DNA from 2 places in the Paenibacillus sp. FSL L8-0708 genome. Region 2 is predicted to be linked to the other one. Evidence: a T-box and tRNA genes for the amino acid it is inferred to sense, from the RefSeq annotation. Region 2 holds a T-box; the other holds one or more tRNA genes.
The links. The T-box of region 2 lies ahead of NYE58_RS29445 (arginine--tRNA ligase). A T-box ahead of a tRNA ligase gene usually reads a tRNA of that ligase, here a tRNA-Arg.
Positions count from the first base shown of each region.

Region 1: it encodes a tRNA-Arg, which carries the amino acid that the T-box ahead of NYE58_RS29445 (arginine--tRNA ligase) is inferred to sense. The anticodon was not compared.

Region 1 is NZ_JBBPBC010000001.1:183,522-189,794, forward strand. It holds gene NYE58_RS00900 (PdaC/SigV domain-containing protein) at 1-242, shown strand, start outside; gene NYE58_RS00905 (GDSL-type esterase/lipase family protein) at 354-992, shown strand; gene clpP (ATP-dependent Clp endopeptidase proteolytic subunit ClpP) at 1,082-1,678, opposite strand; tRNA gene NYE58_RS00915 (tRNA-Arg) at 1,872-1,946, opposite strand; gene NYE58_RS00920 (sugar-binding transcriptional regulator) at 2,215-3,267, shown strand; gene gap (type I glyceraldehyde-3-phosphate dehydrogenase) at 3,381-4,391, shown strand; gene NYE58_RS00930 (phosphoglycerate kinase) at 4,508-5,689, shown strand; gene tpiA (triose-phosphate isomerase) at 5,716-6,273, shown strand, end outside.
Region 2 is NZ_JBBPBC010000001.1:6,246,975-6,253,247, forward strand. It holds gene NYE58_RS29430 (exosporium glycoprotein BclB-related protein) at 1-254, opposite strand, end outside; gene NYE58_RS29435 (collagen-like protein) at 682-3,018, opposite strand; gene NYE58_RS29440 (hypothetical protein) at 3,064-3,423, opposite strand; T-box leader at 3,673-3,891, shown strand; gene NYE58_RS29445 (arginine--tRNA ligase) at 3,932-5,797, shown strand; gene NYE58_RS29450 (GH36-type glycosyl hydrolase domain-containing protein) at 5,857-6,273, opposite strand, start outside.

The DNA.
Region 1 (6,273 bases), 6.1 Mb from region 2:
ATCCAAACTACAAAAAACAGCTGAATGCAAAGCTGAGCAAGCTGCTGAAGGCAGAGGATAGTTATTTGGGAGGATTCAACGGATTGAATACGGAGAAATATTTCTATCTGAAGGACGACAAGGTTGTTCTGTTCTTCCAATTATATGAGTACACAGCGTATGCTGCAGGCTTCCCTGAGTATACTTTTAGTTTCAAAGAGCTTTTGCCGGATGGCAGTAGCCCGTTTGCTGGCATGAAATAAATGGAAATGCGTCGTCTCCGCTAATGTCGGCACAAGACATCTCCCCCTTACCAGAGTTGTCTCTTGTTCATATGCTAAAGGGAGTAACTAGTTTATGAACGGGGGAGAGCTATGGGCTACCAATATACTGCAATTGGCGATTCCTTGACGACTGGATTTGGTGCTCTGCCAGGTAACGGTTTTGTACCGGTGTACCGTAGAATGGCAGAAGGGAGACTGCGGACTACTGTAGCCTCTACGAATTTAGGCGTGAACGGAATGACTACTTCAGAGCTGGAGCAGCGGCTGCGCGGAAATTCCATGATGCGTGAGGCCGTTCGAGTAGCCGATATCATCACTGTGTCTATCGGTGGTAATGATTTGATTCACGCGGCCAAATCAGCAGCAAGACAGCAAGGCAACTTATCCGCAGAACTGCGCAGATCGCTTCAGGAATGCAAACAAAATTTCTCTGCAATTATGAATATCCTTATACAATTGAAGGCGAGGACGCGTAGACCTTTTATCATTAGAATTGTGGGATTATATAACCCCTATCCTCAGGTGGTTGGTGCGACAGAGTGGGTCAGGCAGTTTAATCAATACGCAGCACAGTACAGCAGCCGAGTATGTGGATTTGCTTCGATTTACAGTGAGTTCGCAGGAAATGAGAGAGGGCTGTTATCCATTGATCATTTGCATCCGAATGGCCGGGGTTATCGCGTAATTGCCGAGAAGCTGGATGCGCTAGGTTATGGCGGGCTGGCTTAATTGGATTTAGGTCTTCTATAAAATATAAAGAGGCTGTGCTCTAACCATAACGGATAGAGCACAGCCTCTTTATATTTTTACTTTATAGCTTACACACCGCTAGGCAATGTCTTCTCGATTACTTTATCTACGATACCGTATTCAGCCGCGTCTGCAGCAGTCATGAAGTAGTCGCGATCTGTATCCTTCTCAATACGTTCTAGAGGTTGACCCGTACGTTCTGCTAGAATACGGTTCAGCTTATCGCGCAATTTGAGGATGCGGCGGGCACGGATTTCAATGTCCGTTGCTTGACCTTGAGCACCACCCAGAGGCTGGTGGATCATAATCTCGCTGTTAGGCAGTGCGAAGCGTTTGCCTTTGGCGCCAGCGTTTAGCAGGAAAGCTCCCATGGAAGCTGCCATACCCACACAAATGGTGGAAACGTCTGGTTTAATGTACTGCATTGTATCAAAAATAGCCATACCTGCAGTAATGGAACCGCCTGGACTATTCACGTAGAGGTGAATGTCCTTGTCAGGATCTTCGGCAGCTAAGAACAGCATTTGTGCGATGATAGAATTGGCTACCACGTCATTAACCTCCGTTCCAAGGAAAATGATGCGGTCCTTCAGCAGGCGGGAATAGATGTCATAAGCGCGCTCGCCGCGGTTGCTCTGTTCTACTACCATAGGAATATAACTCACGTGGAAAACCTCCTTGATATTGGTTCTTTAAATGTATTCATTTTTACTCTTGCCGTATTACCCACATGATAAACAAATTCAAACAAAAAGTCAAAGAAAGTCAAACTTATATTCAAAAAAAAGAGCCGACAAGCGGCTCTTTGGTTAAGTAGTAGTATAGGCACTACTAAATTATGTGCAAAAATGAAATTAATGGCGCGCCCGCCAAGAATCGAACTTGGATCTCAGGCTTCGGAGGCCTACGTCATATCCATTGGACCACGGGCGCAACAAAAATGATTATAATACAATTTTTACACAATTGCAATGTAATATTAATACTGGACAAGCGCTCTAGGGACAGGCATCTGGCGCTATATCTTTTTCTGACCTTATTAATGTATAAGAAGACAAGCGCTTGAGAATTCTACTCTCGGAAGACTTGCGCTTCGAGCAATATTTGGTTAGAATATGGGTGGGACTTAAAAAGTTTACCCGGGACGTTTTGAGACCATGAACAAGGGAATAGAGGAAGACGAAGTTGCAGGAGTGAAAGTATGCGTAATTTATTAGATATCCAAAAGCAGCTTCTGCCTGATCTCATGGAAACCCTTAAGAGACGGTACACGATTCTTCATCAGATCATGCTGTCCGATATTATTGGGCGCAGAACGCTAGCCGCTTCGCTAGATATGACTGAGCGGGTACTGCGTGCCGAGACGGATCTTCTGAAATCGCAAGGGCTTATTGAGATCGAGAGTGTTGGCATGCGCATTAGCGCTGCTGGACGTAGACTGCTTGATTTGCTAGAGCCGGTTGTTAAGAGCCTATTTGGTCTGGATGAGCTGGAAGAGAAAATTCGAGCAACGTATGGTCTGGATAAAGTTATTGTAGTACCGGGTGATTGTGAGTCATCGCCGTTCACCAAACGAGAGCTTGGCCGAGCGGGTGCGAAAGCGCTGCTGAGTATACTTCGCGCAGATGATACAGTTGCCGTCACAGGTGGATCGACGCTTGCCGATATGGCTGATCAACTGGCACCGCCGTTGTCCCTTTCCTATAAGAACGCTTGGTTTGTTCCGGCGCGTGGAGGATTAGGAGAGAGTATGGAGATTCAAGCCAACACGATTGCCTCAACCATGGCAAAGCGGGTTGGAGCCAACTACCGGTTGTTGCATGTCCCTGATTTGCTTAGCGGGGATGCATACCAATCGCTGGCACTTGACTCTAATATTGGAGAGATTGTACAAACCATCCGTAGTTCGCGTATTATTGTACATGGGATTGGGGATGCCATTGAAATGACCCGCCGCCGCAAACTGGACGAGGCTACAGTCTCGGAAATCCAGGGTGAAGGGGCAGTGGCCGAATCTTTTGGCTATTATTTCAATGAAGAGGGTCAGGTTGTCCATACCATGCTTACGATGGGTCTACGTCTAGAAGATATTATTCGGACAGAGAAAGTCATCGGTATTGCAGGAGGCAAACCCAAGGCCAAAGCCATTCATGCCATGCTGCGTTTCGGGCAGGAGAATATTCTCGTCACGGACGAGGCTGCTGCAGTAGAAATAGGCAAGGAAATTGACAATCAACTACAGCTATCTTCGTAGTTTTTAGATTGCAGGCAATAACATACTTCTTGCATCATACTTAACATTGTTGTCATGACAGACCTCACCGTCTGTTTTGAATAAATAAAACGAATTCTAGGAGGAACTATTCAATGAGTGTAAAAGTTGGAATTAACGGTTTTGGACGTATTGGACGCCTTGCTTTCCGCCGTATTCAAAATGTAGAAGGTATCGAAGTGGTAGCAATCAACGACTTGACTGACGCTAAGATGCTTGCTCATTTGCTTAAATATGATACAACTCAAGGTAAATTCCAAGGTGATGTTGAAGTGCATGATGGCTTCTTCAAAGTCAATGGTAAAGAAGTTAAGGTTCTTGCTAACCGCAACCCTGAAGAATTGCCATGGGGCGACCTAGGCGTTGATATCGTACTTGAGTGCACAGGTTTCTTCACAACTAAAGAAGCAGCTGAAAAACACTTGAAAGGTGGAGCTAAGAAAGTAGTTATCTCCGCTCCAGCTACTGGCGACATGAAAACTGTCGTTTACAACGTTAACGATGACATTCTTGATGGTACTGAGACTGTTATTTCCGGCGCATCTTGCACAACTAACTGCCTAGCTCCAATGGCAAAAGTACTGAACGACAAGTTCGGTATCGTTGAAGGCTTGATGACTACAATTCATGCTTACACTGGCGACCAAAACACTTTGGATGCTCCACATGCTAAAGGTGACTTCAGACGCGCTCGTGCAGCAGCTGAGAACATCATTCCTAACACTACTGGTGCTGCTAAAGCAATCGGTCTGGTTATTCCAGAACTTAAAGGTAAATTGGATGGTGCAGCTCAACGTGTTCCAGTTGCAACTGGTTCCCTGACTGAACTTGTAACTGTTCTTGATAAGAGCGTTACTGTTGAAGAAATCAACGCAGCAATGAAAGCAGCTTCCGATCCAGACACTTATGGTTACACTGAAGATGAAATCGTATCTTCCGACATCAAAGGTATGACTTTCGGATCCCTGTTCGATGCTACACAAACTAAAGTATTGACTGTTGGCGACAAACAACTGGTTAAAACTGTTGCTTGGTATGACAATGAAATGTCCTACACTGCACAATTGGTTCGTACTTTGGAGAAATTCGCTAAAATCGCTAAGTAATTGACTTGATATAAGCAACATCTATAGAGCGGAAACAGAAATTCCTTGTTTCCGCTCTTTCTAAATGTATTTCTTGTTTCCTGCTAGAAACAATTTTGGGTGTGGAGGAATTAATCATGAACAAAAAAAGCGTCCGTGATGTAGAAGTAAAGGGTAAGCGCGTATTTGTACGCGTGGATTTCAACGTACCTGTAGAAGACGGTAAAATTACTGATGATACTCGTATTCGCGAAACACTTCCAACCATTAAATATTTGATCGGGAACGGTGCAAAGATCATTCTTGCGAGTCATATGGGTCGTCCTAAAGGCGAATTCGTAGATTCCATGCGTTTGACTACTGCTGCTGAACGTCTGTCCGAGCTCCTTGGCAAACCAGTAGCTAAAGCTGACGAAGCAATTGGCGAAGCTGTAAAAGCAAAAATCGCTGAGCTAGGCGAAGGCGACGTACTTGTACTTGAGAATGTTCGCTTCTACCCAGGTGAAGAGAAAAACGATCCTGAACTGGCTAAACAATTCGCTGAATTGGCTGATTTGTTTGTTAATGATGCGTTTGGTGCGGCTCACCGTGCACATGCATCGACAGAAGGTATCGCTCATTTCTTACCAGCTGTATCCGGTCTTTTGATGGAGAAAGAATTGTCCGTTCTTGGTAAAGCTCTTTCTAACCCAGAACGTCCTTTCACTGCGATCATCGGTGGTTCGAAAGTTAAAGACAAGATTGATGTTATTGATAACTTGTTGTCTTTGGCTGATAACGTCCTGATCGGCGGTGGATTGTCTTATACATTCACTAAAGCACAAGGCTTTGAAATCGGTAAATCACTAGTAGACAACGACAAACTTGACGTTGCTCTTGGATTCATCGAAAAAGCAAAAGCACTTGGTAAAAACTTCATGCTTCCTGTTGATGTTGTTGTTGCTGATAAATTTGGTGCTGACGCTAACACTAAGATCGTTGATTACAATGAAATCCCAGAAGGTTGGGAAGGACTTGATATCGGACCTAAGACTCGTGAACTTTATGCCGATATTATCAAGAACTCCAAGCTGGTTGTCTGGAATGGACCTATGGGCGTATTCGAAATCGATAAATTCGCTGAAGGTACACTTGCAGTAGCAAAAGCTTGTGCAACTACTGAAGGTTACACTGTTATTGGTGGCGGAGATTCCGCAGCAGCAGCAGAGAAATTCCACCTGGCTGATCAAATGGATCATATCTCCACTGGTGGCGGTGCATCCCTTGAGTTCATGGAAGGCAAGGCGCTTCCTGGCGTAGAAGCACTGAACGATAAGTAAGACCTAAGAAGGAGGCAACATAAGTCATGAGAACACCTATTATTGCAGGTAACTGGAAAATGTTCAAAACAGTTCCTGAAGCAGAAAGCTTTATTGCTGAAATTAAAGGCAAAGCAGAAGTAGAAGGCGTTGAGACTGTAATCTGCGCTCCATTTACTAACCTGCCTGCACTTGTAGCAGCTGCAAAAGGTACTGACATCAAGATTGGTGCACAAAACCTACACTTTGAAGATAACGGTGCTTACACAGGCGAGATCAGTGGTGTAATGCTAAGTGATCTTGGTGTGGACTATGTTATCATTGGCCACTCTGAGCGTCGTGCTTATTTTGGCGAAACGGATGAAATCGTGAATAAGAAAATGCATGCTGCATTCCGTCACGGAATTACTCCTATCGTATGTGTTGGCGAAAAGCTCGAAGAGCGTGAAGCTGATCAAACTAAAGCAGTATGTAAAGTACAAACTGAAGCTGCATTCCAAGGTCTTAGTGCCGAGCAAGCAGCAAAAGTTGTTATTGCATACGAACCTATCTGGGCTATTGGCACAGGTAAATCTTCCACTTCCCAAGATGCTAACGAAGTTATT
Region 2 (6,273 bases):
GTAATAGGTGTTGTGAATAGAAATTCAAATGAATCAAAGTTTGCATAATAATCCCTATTAACCACTTGATTAGGAGCTAAATTAACCTGTTCACTTACATATAAGGTTCTTGTCCCATTCATATAATAGCCTTCGACTTGAACCGTTGACGGAGTATCATCACTCTGATTGACAATTTTAAGAGTAACAAGCTGAGTAGGTCTTACACCGCCTACCAGATTATTTTCTATGGGACCAGTAGATAGTTGACTCAATTTTCAACACCTCATTTTTTATGAAATTATAATACTCGTATTATTTGAATTTCGAAAATCAACTCACCTGAACAAAACTATCCTCAAGAGTTACGTATAAACTAGGGTTTTATCTATAATCATTCCTCCCCCTGCTCTAAGTTGATAATCTATGAGCCTACAAATCAGTTCATATTTTTTGGCTCTTTATAGTATTATTCTTATTTTGAATTAAGGTGTGGACATCCATTTAAAAACTACTATTACACATATTTGATTTATTAAAATAAGCTAAAAATCTGTAATGGTTTAATAGAATAAGAATCTAATAAGCAACGTTCCAGTCGACTTATAACATATGCCAACAAAACAGAGGGTAACCCGAGAGCCACACTAACGGCTACCGAATTACCCCTGTTATAAACACTGAACTTGAAGATAAATAAGCTTAAGTTAATTCATGAACAGACCAGACGATACCTGCTGAGTTCGCTCCACCCAAATTCAAAGGAACCGTCAAACCATTTGCCACATAGAACAAGCCAATCACATCACCTGCGGTTAATGCAAATTCTCCAGCTAGCGTCACAGTACCACTTCCCAAAATTGCTCTCAAATCTAATATAAGCGCTACATTCACATCAAGTACTGGGAACAACCCACTTACCAGATTTGTTGCAGTAGGAGAAGTTCTCTGAACTACGAAAGCCGGATTAACTCCAGCACCAAGACTGATAGAAAGTGAGGCAGTTGTGGAATAATTGATAGTCGCTTCAATCGAATATCTACCAGTTGTCGGAATGGTATAATTTCCCCCAACTTCGTCGAAAGACGGGCTATCATAAAAAGGTGTTGTCACAGTCCAGCCAGTTAATTGTGTAGATGTGGAAATTGCCAATGAGGGTTTGAAAGCAGAAAACCCTTCTTGTTGAATGTTCGGACCTGTAGCTCCAGTTACTCCAGTTACTCCAGTTACTCCGGTAGCTCCGGTTACACCAGCTACTCCTGTTGCTCCTGTTGCTCCTGCTACTCCAGTCGCTCCGGTCACTCCAGCTACTCCTGTTGCTCCTGTTGCTCCTGCTACTCCAGTCGCTCCGGTTACTCCTGTTTCACCCGTTGCTCCTGTTACACCAGCTACTCCTGTTGCTCCTGTTGCTCCTGTTGCTCCTGTTGCTCCCGTTGCTCCTGCTACTCCAGTCGCTCCGGTCACTCCTGTTTCACCCGTTGCTCCGGTTACACCAGCTACTCCTGTTGCTCCAGTTGCTCCTGCTACTCCAGTCGCTCCGGTTACTCCTGTTTCACCCGTTGCTCCGGTTACACCAGCTACTCCTGTTGCTCCTGTTGCTCCTGTTGCTCCTGTTGCTCCCGTTGCTCCAGCTACTCCTGTTGCTCCCGTTACACCAGCTTCACCCGTTGCTCCGGTTACACCAGCTACTCCTGTTGCTCCCGTTACACCAGCTTCACCCGTTGCTCCGGTTACACCAGCTACTCCTGTTGCTCCCGTTGCTCCTGCTACGCCAGTCGCTCCGGTTACTCCTGTTTCACCCGTTGCTCCGGTCGCTCCAGTTGCACCAGTCTCTCCTGCTCCGGTCGCTCCGGTAGCACCCGTTGCTCCATCCGCTCCTGTTGCTCCATCCGCTCCCGTTGCACCAGTCGCACCAGTCACTCCATCTGCTCCTGTTGCCCCAGTCTCTCCTGCTCCGGTCGCTCCTGTGGCACCCGTTGCTCCATCGGCCCCCGTTGCTCCAGTCGCCCCAGTTACTCCGTCTGCTCCTGTCGCCCCTGTCTCTCCTGCTCCGGTCGCTCCTGTGGCACCCGTTGCTCCATCGGCTCCCGTTGCTCCTGTTGCACCTGTAGCTCCATCTGCTCCTGTTGCCCCAGTCTCTCCTGCTCCAGTCGCTCCCGTTGCTCCGTCTGCTCCCGTTGCTCCTGTTGCACCTGTAGCTCCATCTGCTCCTGTTGCCCCAGTCTCTCCTGCTCCAGTCGCTCCATCCGCTCCAGTTGCACCAGTCGCGCCAGTTGCTCCATCGGCTCCTGTAGCTCCAGTCTCTCCTGCTCCGGTCGCTCCTGTTGCACCCGTTGCTCCGTCTGCTCCCGTTGCACCAGTCGCCCCAGTTACTCCGTCTGCTCCTGTAGCTCCAGTCTCTCCTGCTCCGGTCGCTCCAGTTACTCCATCCGCTCCGGTTGCACCAGTTGCACCTGTAGCTCCATCGGCACCTGTTGCCCCAGTCTCTCCTGCTCCGGTCGCTCCAGTGGCTCCATCCGCTCCCGTCGCCCCGGTTGCACCAGTCACTCCATCTGCCCCTGTTGCACCTGTCGCCCCAGTCTCTCCTGCTCCGATAGCACCCGTTGCTCCGTCTGCTCCCGTTGCTCCTGTTGCTCCATCCGCTCCCGTTGCACCAGTCGCCCCGGTCGCGCCAGTTATCCCTTGCGTTACACCAAGCAATTCTGCATGTACAAGTCGATGGGCAGTCACAATCTGGCCAACGCTATTTTTTCCCCATACTGAGATTTGAATCGGATCATCTACCAGACTTGTAGTTGTAAAAATAAATTCAAACGCATCAAAATCGGCATAATAATCACGTGTTATAACTTCATTAGGTGCTACATTTATCAGCTCGCTGACATATAAAGTTCTTGTCCCATCCATATAGTATCCTTGAACAAGAGCCATTGATGAATCAATGTCACTTCGGTTATCAATTTTGACAGTAACATGCTGAGTAGGTCTTACACCCCCTACCATACTATTGTCTATCGGTCCGGTAGATAAATAACTCAATTTCTCATCACTCCTTTAACGTTAACTGTGTCACAAAAATAATTATTAAATTAATACTGCCTGCTTCTCCCACGCAACTATGCGATGAGGATCTACCAATGCCCCTGAGTTCTGTTTACCCCAGACTGAAATCCCAACCTCTGCTTCAACCGCTTCTACTGTTGTAAACACAAATTCAAATGCGTCCAAGTCGGCAAAATAGTTCTTAGTTAAAACTTGATTAGGTGCTAGATTTACTGTTTCATTCACATACATCGTTCTTGATCCGTTAAGAAGGAAACCTTGAATAACTAGATTATAAGGATTAAGAGAATCCCGATTAACTACTTTTACGGTTACCAGTTGCGACGGTCTGACCCCTAGGATCGGGCTGTTATCTATAGGTCCAGTAGAAAAAATAGCCATGTTTTATTCACTCCTCCCTTCCACTACAATTTGAAAGATTAGTGGCTCCGTATAGTAATATTCCTTGGCTTGAGTTAGCGTGTGGACTGTTGTGCAAAGGAACAGCTGGTCCTATAACAAGACAGCCTTCTTTTTCCAAATTTATAATCTACTAAACTGATAAGCTAACAACAAAGAGCAACCAAGATTGTTAAGAAGCTAACCACTATTGCTTTTTATGAAATATTAGGTATACTGGTAAAAATTAATTAAGCATCGATGAGCGGGAGAGTAGTTAACGAGATCTAGTCCTCAGCGAGCCGGGAGAGTGTAAGCCGGTACAGATCCCTTTAATGAAGCGCACCCGTGAGATGGACTTCTGAACCTTAGTAGGAAGTCCCGGCTGAAGGCCGTTATCCCGTAAGGTGGCTGAACAACTTGTTCAGCAACGAGAGTGGTACCGCGAGCGCTAAAGCCCTCGTCTCTTTTGAGACGAGGGCTTTTTTGTATTTTCAAAGGAGGGTATACCATGTTAAATCAAATCATCAAAGACGGAATCGAGCACAGTGTACAACGTGTATTCAATACCTTAGGAGCTGACTATCCAGAGGACATTGCCATTCTGATCGAACAGCCAGCAAATCTAGAACATGGTGATTATTCATGCAATATTGCTATGCAGCTAGCCAAAACTCTACGTAAATCCCCAATGGTCATAGCAGAATTAGTGAAAGCAGAGCTTCAATTCCAAGGGCGCTTCGCCGGTCTTTTACAAAAAGTTGAAGTCGCTGCTCCCGGATTTATCAATTTGTATATGAATTGGCAAAGCTGGGCTGAACATTCCTTTGAACTGCCTGCCAGCACTGGCGAAAAAGTCATCATCGAGCACACTTCTATCAACCCCAACAAAGCCGCCCACGTAGGTCATCTAAGAAACGCCTGTATCGGCGATACTCTAGTCAGAATTATGAAAAGAACTGGGTATAACGTAGAGGTCCATAACTACATTGATGATCTCGGCAATCAGCTGGCGGATACAGTTGTTGGATTATTAAATATACCTTTAGAAGGGAAACACCAACGTTTCGGTGATTTTTGCTGGGATCTTTATGCCAAAGTGAACAAAGAATATGCGCTGAACCCTGAGATGACACACAAGCGCACAGATATACTTCACTCCCTTGAACTAGGGGGCGGTAACGAAGCCTGGCTGGGCAACCTTGTAGCTGAACGCATCGTTAGAGAGCATGTAGAGGAAATGAAACATTTTGGAATTTATTATGATTTGCTGGTATGGGAGAGCAGTATTTTAAAAGAGGGATTTTGGGCAGCCGCAGCTGAGCTACTGAAGCAGACAGCCGTTTTTGTACAAGAGACTGAAGGTAAACTCGCAGGCTGCTGGGTGCTGAAGCAAGGAACAGAGGCTAACATTGGAGCGGATTCAGAGGAGCATCAGCTCGATAAGGTGCTGGTGCGTTCGAATGGGATTTTAACGTATACAGCCAAAGATATTGCCTATCATCTCTGGAAATTTGGTCTTTTGACCAAAGATTTCTCCTATAGCGAATTCTCGTCCGGTTTATGGACAACTGGATTAACTGGAACCCAAGAATCTTATGGGCAGGCGGACAGAGTCATCAATGTGATCGATTACAGACAGGAATATCCACAACAGATGGTTAAGCAAGCCTTAGGGGCACTAGGTTATAACGAGCAAGCAGACAAACTCCATCATGTGAGCTATGGTGTTGTATCTCTTAGTCCCGCTTCGGCGGCCGAGCTGGGTATAGATATTTCAGAAGGCAAATCTTCTTATGCTATGTCCGGACGTCAGGGAATCGGGATTAAGGTAAGCGATCTGGTGGAGCTTATGGAACAGAACATTGAGCACTCACGTTCCGATAAAGACGGCCTCTCCAGCCGATTGATTGCCACTGCTGCGATTCGCTACTATCTGCTGCGGTTTAATTTAGGAACGGAAATCGTGTTTGATTTCAAACAGGCTACCGAAATATCCGGCAATACCGGAGTTTATCTGATGTATACTTTTGCGCGTGCGACAAGCGTTTTGAGTAAAGCTACGATCCCAATCCTTACAGCTGCCGCACAGCTTCAGTTCCCTTCCGAATTGGAAAAAGCAGAGCTTGCGCTGCTAAGACAGCTAAGCCTCTGGCCCGAGATATTACATTCAACAAGTATAGAGTTAACGCCAAATACGCTCTGCACTTACGCACATACCTTAGCTACACTGTTCAACAACTTCTATTCTGTATGTCCGATTCTAAAAGGAGATCCAGCTACGATCGAATTCCGCCTCTGGCTCACTTCAAGATTCAAGGACATCTTGGGAGATGTGCTCGAAGTGCTTGGGTTACCGACACCGAGCCGAATGTAAAAAACACAAAAAAGGCAATTTCCGCGCTTAACGCGGAGATTGCCCTTCTATATATAATGTTACTTATAAATCTCTATCACATTTCCAGCTTCCGTGCTGAGACGATCAAAGTCCGCACGTTTGATGCGAACACCACCACTACGATAGCGGTTAGGTGTACCTTCTGTTTGCACTTCCGTACCGTTGATAGTAATTTGACTAATCTCACGACCTGTAAGGTGATAGATAAAGTCTACCTTAGTGCCTGCATATTCAAAGCTGAAGTGCATTCCATCCAGCGATTCCGGCAGAATCGGGTCAACAATTAAGTCTCCACCTTCCGTACGGATCCCCAGTGCATTCGAGATTAACTGGTTCATATAGATCCCAGGACCGCTGGAATAGATTCTCCAGCCACCTTTAACAGCTACGTCACCATTGCGCAGTTTATCGAAATTCTCCTGTGCCTCATAACGGGTGTTAAATTTACCATCCGA